DNA from 2 places in the Nocardia sp. A7 genome. Region 1 is predicted to be linked to the other one. Evidence: riboswitches for the same ligand, from Rfam matches in the RefSeq annotation. Region 1 holds a riboswitch; the other holds the start of a gene.
The links. Region 1 has a riboswitch for thiamine pyrophosphate ahead of thiC (phosphomethylpyrimidine synthase ThiC). Riboswitches for the same ligand answer to the same signal wherever they lie in the genome.

Region 1 (7,424 bases):
GTCGGCGCACTCTCGGCGACCGGTAAGGGCGATGCCATCCTGGTCGGCAAGGACTCGACCATCGGGTCCGTCGCGGCACTCAAAGGCAAGAAAGTCGCTGTCTACAAGGGCAGTTCGGCCAACGCGAACCTGCTCCTGCAACTGCAGAAGGCGGGCCTGTCGCTGAGCGATATCGAGCCGGTCTACCTCGCCCCCGGCGACGGCTACACCGCGCTCACCCGAGGTGACGTCGACGCCTGGGCCACCTGGGACCCCTACACCGCGATCGCCGAAAAGGAGTCCGGCGCCAAGTCGATCGCCACCGCCGACCAGGCCGCCAACGGCTACAACTTCTGGGTAGCCGGCAACAAAACCATCGCCGACGCGGGCAAATCCGCCGCCCTGACCGACTTCTTCCAGCGCTACGCCGCCGCAACCAAATGGTCATCGGACAACCTCGACACCTGGTCGACCAAGTACGCCGAACTGACCCAGATCAGCGTCGACGCCTCCCGCACCACCTGGACCCGCTCGATCAAGGAGCCGATCAAGCTTTCCGACCAGGTCATCGCCTCCGAGCAGGAGATCGCCGACGCCTTCACCAAGGCCAAGGCAATTCCCGGCAAGGTCGACTTCAAGTCCTACGTCGACACCCGGTTCGACAAGGGGTAGGTGCCGGGGGCGGGACACATCAGGGTTACCCGGCCCGGGCGGGGTGTTTGGGTAGGTTCAGGGGTGGATCGCGTGCTACTGATCCGGATACCGGTTATGACCAGGAATCGGACGGTGAGGTGGCGCGGTGGGTGAGACGACGCAGACGTACGGCGCGATCAGGTGGGCCATGCTCGGGGTCCTGTGCGCCAGTCTGTTGCTGGTGGCGATGGACGCCACGATTCTCAATGTGGCGTTGCCGTCGCTGATCGACGATCTCCAGGTCGGGCCGCTGGAACAGCTGTGGATCATCGACATCTACGGGCTCGTGCTCGGCGGGTTGCTCATCACCACCGGTGCGCTCGGTGACCGGGTGGGGCGAAAGTTGTTGTTCCTCGGCGCGGTCGCGCTCGGCTTCCTGCTGCTGGCGGTGAGCCCGGAACCCACCACCTATCCGGTGGTCGCGCTGGTTCTGGTGTCCTCGAGCCACGCCTTCGATGTCGCGCTCACCACCACGTCCTACATCTCGGCCGTGGTGGTCGCGGTGGTGGCCGTCGGAACGGTCTGGCTGGTCCCCAGGGGGTTCCGCGTCACCGGCGGCCATTGATCCTTGACGCAACCCGAAGGTTGCAATACTCTGAATGGCAACCAATCGGTTGCAAAATAGAGGAGGCGTCATGGGATTCCCTGATCAGATCGTGCGGACTGTCGAGCTCGCGCACCCGCCGGAGAAGGTGTGGGCGGCGCTGACGACGGCCGAGGGGCTCGGGAGTTGGTTCGGAAATGCCGCCACTATCGATCTGCGGCCCGGGGGCGCGGCGCGGATGACGTGGAACGAGGGCGAGCAAGTCGCGAATATGCGGGTGGAGCGGGTCGAAGAGCCGACGGTGTTCGGCTATACCTGGCCGATCAACGGGCTGCCCGACGAGGATCCGCGACGCACCTATGTGGAGTTCACGCTCGAGCCGGTCGGCGCTGGGACGCGGCTGACCGTGGTCGAGACCGGTTTCGCGCAGCTGTCCGAAGACGCCTACAAGGAGGCGTTCGAGGGCAATATCGGTGGCTGGAAGAGCGAACTGGGTGAGCTGGTCGAGTACCTCGATGCGGCCTGAGTTAGAGGCTACAGCCGAACGGGTCTTCGTCGCGCTGGCTGATCCGAGCAGGCGAGCGGTGCTGGCCGCCCTCGCCGCCGACGGGCCCGCCACCGCGACAGACCTCGCCGATCGCCTGCCCATCACCCGACAGGCGATCGCGAAACACCTTGTCCTGCTGTCAGATGCGGGTCTGGTGATCGCGGAACCGGGGGAGCGGCGCAGAGTGCGCTACCGCCTCGACTCCGCCCCCATGCAAGTGGCCCAGCAGTTCCTGGCCGCCATGGCCCGCGACTGGGACGGTCCATTCGACGCCCTCCGAAGACATCTGGATGGCTGAACCGAAGGAAAAGCAATGAGCGACAACAACTTCACCGCGACCACCAACGTCGACGCCACGCCCGCGGAGGCGTTCGCGGCGATCAACAATGTTCGCGGCTGGTGGAACGAAACGATCGAAGGCACCACGGGCACCGTGGGCGACAGCTACCGCTTCGAGGTCCCTGGCGCGCATCGCTGCACGATGACCACCACCGAGTCGATCCCCGGCAAGCGTCTGGTCTGGCACGTCACCGACAGCCACATCTCCTTCATCGAAGACACCGCCGAATGGGAGGACACCGACGTGGTTTTCGACATCGTCGAACGCGACGGTGGCACCGAAATCCGTTTCACCCATGTGGGTTTGCGCCCGGCCGACGAATGCTACGAGGTGTGCGCCAATGCCTGGGGCGGCTACATCACCAAGAGCCTGCACGATCTGATCACCACCGGCACCGGTGACCCGTTCCGCACCGACAGCACCTTCGATTCCGAACTGCTCAAGCACGGCAACACCGACCTGGTGAAGCCGCGTCCCTAGCGCGGTGCCAGCAGCAGCGTCTGGGTGCTGCGGCCCAGTGGCCCGGTCTCGTCGAAGAGCGCCGATTCGGCGAGGCCGATGCCGTGCGGTTGCGGATGGGTGACCGCGTCCAGGCACACCCATTCGCCGACCGGCTGTCGGTGCAGGGTGACAGTCAGGTCGGTATTGATGAACAGGTATTTCGACCAATCTAGGACGGCACTCACACCGTTGCCGGAATCAGCGGCGGCGAGTGCGCGCTCGAGCGGGCTCGGGGTGGTGCCTGCCACGATCGGATACTTCAACCGAATCCAGCAGACCGCGGGACCCGGCTCACCGAAAGACCCGGTAGCGAAGCGATATTCGATGCCGGTGTGGAATCCGATCTCGTGATCGGTCGGGAACGACGACGGCTCCGACGCGGTGGGCAGCGGCCGATTACCGGTGGGCAGGAACTCCGTTGGCAGGTCGAGCGCGGGCTCGGCCAGCTTGAGCCGCCACGCCGTGGCCTGCATCACCGGCCCACGCTCCGACGACAACGTCGCCTCGACCAGTTCGACACTGCGCCCTGACCGCACCACCTTCGCCCGCGCGGTCAGCGGAGCCAGCGGCACCGGCCCCAGAATCTCGACGGCGACCCGCCCGACCTGAAATCCCGGCCGCGGCTCGCACCGCTCGATCACGTGCCCGAGCAGCGCCGAGGGCGGTCCCGCGTGTTGGGCGTCCGGCGACCACGGGCCGCGCGTCAGCTCGGTCGAGATGTACCGATTCGGGTCGGCGGGGTCGGTGAGATAGAAGGCATCGGACACCTCGCCGACGTTACCCCGACCTGCTCGCTGCCCGCCCGGTCGGCCCGGGCGGGCAGCACCGGGTCAGACGACCGGCAGATATACCTTGTTGCCCTGGTCGGCGAACTCGGCGGACTTCGCCGCCATGCCGGCCTCGATGGCGGCCACATCGGTCAGGCCCTGTTTCTCCGCGTACTCGCGGACATCGGCGGAGATGCGCATCGAGCAGAACTTCGGACCGCACATCGAGCAGAAGTGGGCGGTCTTGGCGGGTTCGGCGGGCATGGTTTCGTCGTGGTACTCGCGGGCCGTGTCCGGGTCGAGCGAGAGCGCGAACTGGTCGTGCCAGCGGAATTCGAAACGGGCCTTGGACAATTCGTTGTCGCGGTCCTGGGCGTGCGGGTGTCCCTTGGCGAGGTCGGCGGCGTGGGCGGCGATCTTGTAGGTGATCACGCCGACCTTGACGTCGTCGCGGTTGGGCAAGCCGAGGTGCTCCTTGGGGGTGACGTAGCAGAGCATCGCGGTGCCCGCCTTGGCGATGATCGCGGCGCCGATGGCCGAGGTGATGTGGTCGTAGGCGGGCGCGATATCGGTGGCCAACGGCCCGAGGGTGTAGAACGGCGCCTCGTCGCACAGCTCTTCCTCGAGACGCACGTTCTCGACGATCTTGTGCATCGGCACGTGACCGGGGCCTTCGATCATCACCTGCACGCCATAGGATTTCGCGATCTTGGTGAGCTCGCCCAGGGTTCGGAGTTCGGCGAACTGGGCCTCGTCGTTGGCGTCGGCGATGGACCCGGGACGCAGGCCGTCGCCGAGGGAGAAGGTCACGTCGTACTTCGCGAGAATCTCGCACAGTTCCCGGAAGTGCGTGTACAGGAACGATTCCTGGTGATGCGCCAAACACCAAGCGGCCATGATGGATCCGCCGCGCGAGACGATGCCGGTGACGCGCTTGGCGGTGAGCGGGATATAGCGCAGCAGCACGCCCGCGTGCACGGTCATGTAGTCGACACCCTGCTCGCACTGCTCGATCACGGTGTCGCGGTACATCTCCCAGGTGAGCTGGGTGGGATCACCGTTCACCTTCTCGAGCGCCTGGTAGATCGGGACGGTGCCGATCGGGACCGGCGAATTGCGCAGAATCCACTCACGGGTCTCGTGGATGTTCTTGCCGGTGGACAGGTCCATGATGGTGTCGGCACCCCAGCGGGCCGCCCACACCATCTTCTCGACCTCTTCGGCGATCGACGACGACACCGCCGAGTTGCCGATATTGGCATTGATCTTGACCAGGAACTTCTTGCCGATGATGGTCGGCTCGAGCTCCGGGTGGTGGTGGTTGGCCGGAATCACCGCACGACCGAGCGCGACCTCGTCGCGCACCAGCTCGGGCGAGACACCCTCGCGGGCGGCGATGAATCGCATCTCGGGGGTGATGATGCCCTGGCGAGCCCAGTGCAGTTGAGTACGCGGGCCTTCGACGGTGGGCCTGTCCCATTCGTCGCGCAGTTTCGGCAGGCCGGTTTCGAGGTCGATCACCGCGTTGTCGTCGGTGTACGGGCCGCTGGTGTCGAAGACATCGAAGTGGTCGCCGTTGGTGAGATTGATGCGGCGAACCGGGATGCGCAGGCCGTCAACCTCCTGGTAGTGCTTGACGCTGCCCCGGATCGGACCGGTGGTGACGGTGTCGACCGTCCCGTCAGAAGACGTGCTCGAGCCCATGATTGTTTCTCCCTACGCCGGCATTACCCGGTCAGGTTCATACGGTCGACGGCCCTGACGCCCGATTGGGCTAGCCGTCCTCTCAGCCCGCTGGTGCGAGCCCCCGTTCGTGTGAATTGCCCCGCCGACGTTACCCGCAGGTGTTCGCGACCCGCCCGGGGATGGACCGGACGGATCGCGCGCCAGGCTCGTTACACCGACGCCGAGTCGAGCTGTTTCGGCGCGTCATGGGTGGTGTCCTCGGCTTCATCGAGCCCGAACTTGTTGTGCAGCATCGCGAGTGGCTTCGGTGCCCACCAGTTCCAGGTGCCCATCATCCGCATGAGCGCCGGTGCGAGCAGGCCGCGGATGACCGTCGCGTCGCTGATCACCGCGAGTGCGCACCCGAGGCCGAACAGCTTCATCATCGACACACCGGAGGTGGCGACGCCGAGGAACACGATGCTCATCAGCAAGGCGGCGGCGGTGAAGATGCGCCCGGTGCGGGCCACGCCCATCGCGACGGCCTCGGTATTGCCCTCGGTGGTCTTCGGCCCGGCCAGCCATTCCTCGCGGATCCGGGAGAGCAGGAAGACCTCGTAGTCCATGGACGCACCGAAGGCCAGGCTGAACATCAGGATCGGCATGGCCAGGTTGAGGGTGCCGGTGGCGGTGAAGCCGAGCAGCCCCGACAGGTGGCCTTCCTGGAAGATCCACACCATCGCGCCGAACGTCGCCGCCAGCGACAGGATGTTGAGGATCAGTGCCTTGATCGGCAACACCACGCTGCCGGTGAACAGGAACAGCAGCACCAGCGTGGTGAGCGCGATCAGCGCGCCCGCCAGTGGCAGTTTGCCGGTGATCGCGTTCACCGAGTCCTGGTTGAGTGCGGCCGGGCCGGTGATCAGGGCTTTCGATGGGGCGGCAACGGCGCGCAAGGTGTCGAGTTGGGTGCCGCCCGCGTCGGAGTAGGGGTCGAGTGAGGTGGCGACCGACAGGTAGGCGCCGTGCTGCGCGTCCGTCATCTCGGGCACGCCCGCGGCCACCCGCATCCCGTTGCGGTACACCGCCGCGCTGCTGAGCACGGCAGGCACGTCGGGCACCTTGGACAGATCGCGCGCGTAGGTATCGAGCTCTGCTGCGCTGCCACGGAATTCGGGCAGCACAATGGTCGCGCTCGAGGCGAGGTCGGCGTCGAACTCGGTACGCAGGATGTCGCCGACTTCGCGACTGGCGACGCCGGTGGGCAGCGACCGGTCGTCGGGGTAGCCGAACTGGACCCCGAGGAACGGCGAACCGAGCAGCAGCAGGAACGCGGTGGTGGCCAGCGCGATCGACATCGGCCGTTTCATCACCGCGACGACGAGGCGGTACCAGAACGTCTGGCGCGGTTGTTTTTCCGTCCGCGGAGCCAGCCGGAACAGTCGCCGCATCGGTGCGCGCAGGTCGCCCGCGTCGATGCGGTGGCCGACCAGGATGAGCAGCGCGGGCAGCACGATCACCGCGGCGGCCGCGGCGGCGGCGACCACGGCGATGCCCGCGTAGGCGAACGACTTGAAGAAGTACTGCGGGAACACCAGCAGCGCCGACAGCGAGAGCGCGACGACAAGTGCCGAGTACACGACCGTGCGACCGGCGGTCTGGATCGCGCGGGTCACCGCGGCCGTCGGCGTGGCGCCCCCGGTCAATTCCTCGCGATACCGGCTGACGATGAACAGGCTGTAGTCGATCGCCAACGCCAGTCCGAGTGCCGTGGTCATGTTCAGCGCGAAGATCGACACATCGGTCAGGGCGGTGAGCACGCGCAGAATGCCCAGCGACGCCGCGATGGCGAACAGCCCGATCGCGATCGGCAGCGCGGCGGCCATGAGACTGCCGAACACCAGGGCGAGCAACAGACCGGTGATCGGGATCGCGATCGCCTCGGCGATGATCAGATCCTTGCTGATCTGGGTGTTGATATCGGCGAACGAAGCGGCCAGCCCGCCGGCCTTGACAGTGACCGGACCGCTCTCGACCTGCAGTTCCTCGCTCAGCATCGCCGCCCGAACGGGCAGCTCGGCATCGTCGCCCTCGATACTGGCCAGGATCAGCGCGTGCTTGCCGTCCTTGCTGAGCATCGCCTGTTTGAGGTCGGGCCGCGCGGTCCAGTACGACTGCACGCCGCTGACGATCTCGGGATGTGCGTCGAGGACGGCGATCGCATGGTCGGCCGCCGAGCGCGCGGCACCGGAGTCGGCCACGTCCTCGGTGGAGATCGTCAGGATGTAATTGGGCTCGCTGCCAGGGAAATGGTCGCTGAGATATTGGCTGGCCTGCACCGAATCGAGATCATCGGTGACGAATCCGCCCGATTTCATGTGCGAGTTC
Region 2 (7,424 bases), on a different contig from region 1:
GCCATGGCACCGATGACCCGCAGCCGCGCCGCTGCTGACGGCACAGTCACCGATCTGACCGCCACCTATTACGAGCAGCGGTCCTCGTTCGCGATGCTCATCAGCGAAGGCACCCAGCCTTCCCCTGACGGTCAGGGCTACCTCAACACTCCTGGTAGCTACGAACCCGCCCATGTCGAGGCATGGAAACGGGTCGCCGCCGCAGTCCACGAGTCCGATGCCGCGTTCGTCGTCCAGCTGATGCACGTGGGCCGGGTCTCCCATCCCTCCAACACACCCCACGGCCGCCCACCGGTCGCGCCGTCACCGATCGCGGCCGAGGCGATGATGTTCACCGCCGCCGGGCCGCAACCCATGGCCCAACCGGTGGCACTGGACACCGCCGCCATCGCGCGCACCGTCGACGAGTTCCGGGTGGCGGCCGCCATGGCCATGGACGCGGGAGCCGATGGCGTCGAGATCCACGGTGCCAACGGATATCTGCTGCATCAGTTCCTCAGCACCAACGCCAACCAGCGCGCGGACGAATACGGCGGCTCCATCACCGGACGGGCGCGCTTCCCCCTCGAAGTCGCCGCGGCGGTGGCCGCCGAAATCGGTGCCGATCGCACCGGATTCCGTATCTCACCGGCAAACCCGTTCAACGACATCACCGAAACCGACACCCCTGCGCTCTACACACACCTCGTCACCGAGCTGGCCGGGCTCGACCTCGCCTACCTGCACCTGGTCCACGCCGGAGACGAAAAGCTCCTGCGGACGATCAGGGGTATCTGGCCAGAGCGGCTGGTCGTGAACCGCGCGGGGGCCGATCTCGACAGCCGCATCGCCGACCTCGACAACGGCACAGCCGATGTCATCACCGTCGGCGCTGCCGCTTTGGCCAACCCCGACCTACCCGCCCGTGTTCGCGCCGGTGCCGCGCTCAACGATCCCGTCCCGGCCACCTTCTACGGCGGCGACCACCGCGGCTACACCGACTACCCCACGCTCACCGCCTGACGCCCGGGCCAGCTCCGGTGCGGGTCTCGCAGTTTCGGACGGTGCCGACCGGGTAGATCCGGGTTGATTCCGAACGACGAGTGACTGGGGTAATGGTGCGGCGACAACGATGACCACTTTCGATATCGAACGCCTGTACCTCGCAGCCGGAATCGCACTGCTGTTGGCCGCGACGCTTCCTCGAATCTTCAAGGACCGGGCGATCACCGCTCCGATGCTCATGTTGGGAGTCGGGGCCATCGGTGGGCTCGTGATCGGACCCAGCGGATTGCAAACGGTGTCGCCCTTGTCTCATCCCACTGTGATCGAGCACCTGGCGGAGCTGTGTGTGATCGTGGCGCTGATGGGTGTCGGGCTCGCGATCGACCGCCCCCTGAATTGGCGTACTTGGGGCTCGACCTGGCGTCTGCTGCTGATCACCATGCCGCTGTGTATCGCGGCGGTAGCGGTGTTCGGGTGGTGGGCGGCAGCGCTGACGCCTGCCGCGGCAGCTCTGCTGGCGGCTGTGCTGGCACCCACGGACCCGGTGCTTGCCGCGGATGTGCAGGTCGAGGGCCCGACAACGGGTGGCGCCGGTTCGACTGAGGAGGACGATGAAGTCCGTTTCGCCCTCACGTCGGAAGCGGGCCTCAACGACGCCCTGGCCTTCCCGTTCGTCTATCTGGCGATCTTTCTCGCGACCAAAGGTTCGGTCCAGACCTGGTTCGTCGGTTGGTTCGCCTGGGAACTCGTCGGCAAGATCGCGGTCGGCATCCTCATCGGCGGGATCGTCGGGAACGTGCTCGGTCGTGGCTTGTTCCGATTCCCGATCAAGGACGCACGACTTGCCGACCGCGGGGAACCGATCGTCGCCTTGGCCGCGGTGTTCGCGGTGTACGGGCTCACCGAACTCGTCGGCGGCTACGGATTTCTCGCCGTGTTCGTGTGCGCGATCGCTGTGCGCCGTATCGAGCGCGACAGCGAATACCACGAACAGATGCACACGCTGGTCGAACAGCTCGAACATGTCCTCACCCTGGTCGTTCTACTGCTGCTCGGTGCGGCCCTCACCACGGGTCTGCTGGCCGCTCTTTCCTGGCAGGGAGTCGCGGTCGGCGTGCTCCTGGTCTTCGTCGTTCGGCCTGTCGCGGGGTGGCTCGCGCTGCTGCGATATGACGTGATGGAGCCCAAGGAGCGCGTTATCACGGCCTTGTTCGGTGTCCGTGGAATCGGTTCGATCTACTACCTCGCGTACGGGCTGACCCAGGCAGACCTCAGCGCGGAGGCCGGTGCGTTATGGGCGATCGTGGCGTTCACGATCGTGCTGTCCGTGATCGTGCACGGCGTCAGCGCGGGCTGGGTGATGCAATACCTGGAGAACGCACGGGCAGGCGGGCGTCGAACCGGTCGGATCCAGCCTTCCTGAACGTGGACCACACCTACCGCTGTTCGGTGAAGGCCCGACGCGACTCCTCGTGCAGGATCGCGAGGAGTTCCTCTTCCAGCGCGACGAATTCGGGGGCGGTGATCGTGGACAACTCGCGCGGCCTCGGCAGGTCGATGCGCAGTTCGTGGCGGACGGTGGCCGGGCGCGCCGACAGGACGAGCACGCGGTCCGACAGATACACCGCCTCACGGACATCATGGGTGATCATCAGCACCATCCAGCGGTAGCGCTGCCAGACCTCCTGCAACCACGACTGCATCTCGGTACGGGTCAGTGAGTCGAGCGCGCCGAAGGGTTCGTCGAGCAGCAGCAGTTCGCGCTCCTGGACCACGGTCCGCAGCAGGGCGGCCCGCTGTCGCATCCCGCCCGACAGTTGGGACGGTCGGGCGTCCTCGAAACCGGACAGGCCGAACACCGGGAACAGTTCGCGCGCGCGGCGCCGGGCCTCGGTTTTCGGGACTCCCTGCACGCGCAAACCGAGGATGGTGTTGTCGAGGACGGTTCGCCAGGGGAACAGCAGGTCCTTCTGCGGCATGTAGGCGCAGTGCGATGCGGTGTCCTCACCGTCGGTAGCGCGGAAGCCGACGCTGCCGGAGTCGGGGGAGTCGAGTCCTGCCAGCATGTTGAACACGGTGCTCTTGCCGCAACCACTCGGCCCGATGACGGTGACGAACTCACCCGATCGGACCGTGAACGAAACCCCGCCGAGCACCGCGAGATCAGGGCTGCCCCGACCGGGCTGCGGAAACGACTTGGTGAGCTGGTCGACGACGATGCGGTCGCCCCCGGCGTCAGTCATGTCGGCTCCTGCTCTCTGCTCGCGACCAGGGCGCGACGAGGCGTTCGATCGCGAACGTCGACAGGTAGAGGGTGATGCTCAGCAGTGCCGTGACCAGCACCGCGGCCAACACCAGGTCGGTGCGGAACGAATTCTTCTGCAGGCTCATATAGATGCCGAGACCGACGCTCGCGCCGACGTACTCGGCGAACACCGCGCCGACAACCGCGTAGGTGATGCCGATCCGCAGCGCCGTGAAGAACCGCGGCAGCGCGGACGGCAATCGCACATAACGGAACACCTGCAGCCGGGAGGCGCCCATGCTGCGCAGCAGCGCGCCCGCGTCACGGTCGGCCGCGGCGAATCCCTCGATCAGGCCGATGGCCATCGGGAAGAAGGTGACCAGCGCGACCACCAAGATCTTCGGCAGCAGCCCGAACCCGAACCAGATGATCATCAACGGTGCGATCGCGACGATCGGCACGGTCTGCGACGCGACGAACAGCGGCACCAACGCACGCCGCAGCCACGGCGAGAAGTCGACGACCACCGCCAGCACCCACGCCAGACTCAGCGACACCGCGAACCCGACCAGTGTCACCTGCAGGGTGGCGGCCGCATGCGAACCGATCTCGTCGCGGTGCGCCCAACCCTGCTGGACGACCCGCAGCGGTGACGGCAGCACCTGCGGACGGACACCACTGCTCGTGACATAGACCTGCCAGATCGCGACGAGCGCCGCCACCGTGACGAAAGGCGGCACCGCCCACCGGATTCCCGCCCAGCCAGCCGTCCCGCCGTCGTCACCGGTGGGGACCAGCGGTGACGCGGCTACGGACAGCTCACGGGTTGGCGAGGTACTCATCGGTGAAATATGTCGACCAGTCGGGTTCGGTGGTCAGCGGCTTCCCGTCGGGGCCGGTCAGCAGACCACCCCGGTACAGGAAGCTGGAATTCGCCGACCACTGCTCCACCGTCTGGGTGCCCACCTTGCCCCCGGCGTCCTTCATGAACTGGTCGGCCAGCATGCGCTGGCTCTCGAAGACCAGCGCCTCGTCGTTGAACGCGCCCGGATTGGCGTCGAGGAGATCCTGGGCCGCCGCGTCCGGATTGTCCGCGGCGAACTGGTAGCCGCGTTGCAGCGCCTGCACGAATTTCGCGGCGCGGTCCGGGTTCTCGGCCAGCCAGCCCTCGTTGGCGTCGATCACGATCGCGTAGGAGTCAGGGAAACCGAAGTCGGTGTAGCGGAAGTACCGCATCGGGGTGCCGTGGTGTTGCGCCTCGATCCCTTCCCACGCCAGATACGAGACGGTGAAGTCCGCCTTGCCGGAGTAGACCGCTTCGTACGCCGACGAACCCAGCATCACCGAGGTGAAATCGCCGGTGCCACCGTCGTTGCGGATGACCTGCTGTAGTGCTTCCCGCTCGCCCGGATCGCCGAAACCGGCGTAGGTCTTGCCGTCGAGGTCCTTCGGCCTCGCGAGATCGGCGCGGTCGGCACGCACCCCGATGCCCGTGGCCCAGTGCTGTAGCGGGGCGAGTACCGACTTGACCCGCGCACCCGACGCGCGGGCGAAGGTCGACGAATTGTGGGTACTGATCCCGAATTCCGCGTTTCCGGCATCGATCATCGTGTCGACCGAGGTGTTGTTGTACGGCAGAACCTGCACATCCAGACCGGCGTCGGCGAAGTAGCCGCGCTGCAACGCGACGTAGAGCCCGGTGTGGTTGGTATTCGGCGTCCAGTCAAGTGCGAACCGGATGGTGTGATCGGAGTCGCCGCCCGAACCGCAGGCGGTGACCAGCGACAGCGTGGCGACGGTGGTGGCCAGGACCGCGAGCGCGCGGCGAAGACGCCCGCTCATGCGGCAGGCCAGGGCTGCGGATGCAGGGCGGTGTCCCAGAACATCAACTCGTAGCGCACGGCGAGGATGAATGCCTGCTCCATCGCCGCCCGCTCCTGCTCGCTCGCCGACTCGGCAGCGGCATCGACAAGGGCTCGAGCCGTGGCCGCGGACTGCTGGAACTCCGCCGCGCCGTAGGTGGTGACCCACTGGGCGTACGGGTGGGCGGGGTCGGCGGCGATCACCTTGGCGGCGCTCTCGGCCAGGTCGCGGCCCACTTCGGCATAGATCCAGAAACAGGGCAGCGCGGCCGCCGCGGCGACGGCGTAGGACTCGGTCGCGGCGGCGGCGATCAGATAGGAGACGTAGGCCAGGCAGGTCTGCGAATGCTCCGGCTCGCCCTGCCGCGGGGGCAGCGCGCCACCGGTGAGCAGCTGATCGTGCATGGCCGACTCGACAGCGGCGGCATTCGCGGACGAGGTCGCCCAGAAGGCCGCGGTCCGCGGGTCCGGCGACTTGGCGGCGAGCATCGCCAGCGCCTTCGCATACCCGGTGAGATAGAGCGAATCCTGCTCGATGTAGGTGCGGAACACCTCGAGCGGCAAAGTGCCCGCACCGAGGTGGCGCAGGAATTCCAGGTCGTCGATCGCACTGCGCAGGACTTTGGTCCGGTCCCAGAGGCGATCGGTGAACAGGCCTGTATTCGTGGTGTGGACGTGCAACACCGTGACATCCCTTCGTCAGCATTACCTGAACAGGTTCATCGGGTCTGTTCTCAGCCTCGCGGTCGCGAGACACCCCGTGTCAGAACTCGACCGACACTAGCAGCGACCACCGACACGCGGGCCACACCCGGTTCCTCGGGTAACGCCGGTCACGGTGGTAGCTGTTCGGCGCGAGCGCGGGATCAGGCGATCCCCAGGATGCTCTCGGGTGCCGGGGCGAAGGTCGACTCGACATGACGGACGAGGTCGTCCGAGGAGGCGGGCGAGGCGGCGTAGCCGAGGTAACCGTCGGGGCGGACGATGTAGGCCGCACCGGCCGCGCAGCGATATCGCCGGGCGAAGTCGCCGCCGCTGTCGCGGATGACCGGGAGGATCGTCGAGCCGAGGGTGGCCGTCGGGCTCGCGACGAGGTAGGTGTCGAGGTAGTCGTCGGTCAGTTTCCGCAGCAGCTCGACGTGGCGTTCCAGCTCGGTGAGAGTGGCGGTGTCACACGTGTTGTCGATGTAAAACGACGGCGCGGCGACCTCCGCGACAGCCAGCGCGAGCCTCCACGCGAGGTTTTGGGCGTCCTGGATACCGGTGTTCATGCCCTGGGCACCCGTGGGCGGGTGCTGCTCGGCGAAAGCCGCACCCTCGAACGTCAGTCCCAGCGTCTTGCGGACGGTGCTGTGCGCGCCGTCGCAGCCCACCAGATACCGCGCCCGCACCCGTGTGCTCGCCCTCGGGTCCGGCGAGCACGGCATCGACGCCGTCCTCGTCCTGGGTGAACCCGACGAGCCGGACCCCGCGCTCGACACGCGTACCCAGCGACTCCAGGTGTCGGCGCAGGATCCGCTCGGTCGCGTACTGGACCTGCGCCGACGATCAGCACATCGGTATCGAACATGCGATATCACCTGACCCTGGAAGCCCCCGCCTCATCGTGCGGCGCGGTGCCGAGGGCGACCCTTCCGCGTGTGCCCACCGCATCGACCATCGCCCGCATCGGGCGCTGGACGGAACCGACTCGCTCTCCGGCTCAGGCGACAGGTGGGTGTTTACGGGCGCCCATCGACTCGACCGCGAACAGCAGCACCACCGCGGCGATCACCGCGAGCACGAAGCCCCAGAAGTTGAGTTCGGTGATGGAGCCGACGCCGATGAGGCTGGCGATCACGCCGGCGATCAGGGCCGCGGCCATGCCGAGCACCAGGGTCATGCCCATGCTCATGTTCTCCTTGCCCGGTTTCAGCATCCTGGCGAGGACACCGACCACCGCGCCGATGATCAAGAATCCACAGATCTGAACAATCGCGTTCCACATCGCACGAACCTCCACGTAGTGCCGTTGGCCGGGGAGTGACACCGGCTGTGTTCGATCATTTCTCCCATTCGCCCGGAGAACCAGGTGTCGTGTCCTCGGCGTTGCCGAAGCGTGTCCGCGCCGACGTCAGATCACACTTCCACGCCTCGGGGCGGTGCCGTCGCCAGTTATTCGGGAGCCTGCCCCGGCTCCGGTAGCTCGGCGAAGAACTCGCGTAGTGCGGCCGTGACGCCGACGAGTACGCGGTGGGCCGCGGCCAGGTCGGCATCGGGGAGGGCGGCCAGGGCGGCCCGGGTGCGCGCACCGAGGGGGCCGAAAAATCCGGACGCGACGAACATGCCCTGGT

Region 2: linked by a shared signal. The riboswitch ahead of ACLJPD_RS11855 (TenA family protein) and the one ahead of thiC (phosphomethylpyrimidine synthase ThiC) in region 1 are both predicted to bind thiamine pyrophosphate.

What each region holds. Positions count from the first base shown of each region.
Region 1 covers NZ_JAJPWE010000001.1:1,723,129-1,730,552, reverse strand. The annotation lists gene ACLJPD_RS07800 (ABC transporter substrate-binding protein) at 1-651, shown strand, start outside; gene ACLJPD_RS07795 (MFS transporter) at 779-1,237, shown strand; gene ACLJPD_RS07790 (SRPBCC domain-containing protein) at 1,308-1,742, shown strand; gene ACLJPD_RS07785 (ArsR/SmtB family transcription factor) at 1,732-2,061, shown strand; gene ACLJPD_RS07780 (SRPBCC family protein) at 2,077-2,583, shown strand; gene ACLJPD_RS07775 (thioesterase family protein) at 2,580-3,371, opposite strand; gene thiC (phosphomethylpyrimidine synthase ThiC) at 3,435-5,075, opposite strand; TPP riboswitch at 5,072-5,192, opposite strand; gene ACLJPD_RS07765 (MMPL family transporter) at 5,267-7,424, opposite strand, start outside.
Region 2 covers NZ_JAJPWE010000002.1:85,239-92,662, forward strand. The annotation lists gene ACLJPD_RS11830 (alkene reductase) at 1-1,002, shown strand, start outside; gene ACLJPD_RS11835 (cation:proton antiporter) at 1,112-2,407, shown strand; gene ACLJPD_RS11840 (ABC transporter ATP-binding protein) at 2,421-3,227, opposite strand; gene ACLJPD_RS11845 (ABC transporter permease) at 3,220-4,071, opposite strand; gene ACLJPD_RS11850 (ABC transporter substrate-binding protein) at 4,049-5,071, opposite strand; gene ACLJPD_RS11855 (TenA family protein) at 5,068-5,775, opposite strand; TPP riboswitch at 5,766-5,862, opposite strand; partial or broken gene ACLJPD_RS11860 (FAD-dependent monooxygenase) at 6,288-6,624, opposite strand; gene ACLJPD_RS11865 (GlsB/YeaQ/YmgE family stress response membrane protein) at 6,794-7,078, opposite strand; gene ACLJPD_RS11870 (MarR family winged helix-turn-helix transcriptional regulator) at 7,246-7,424, opposite strand, start outside.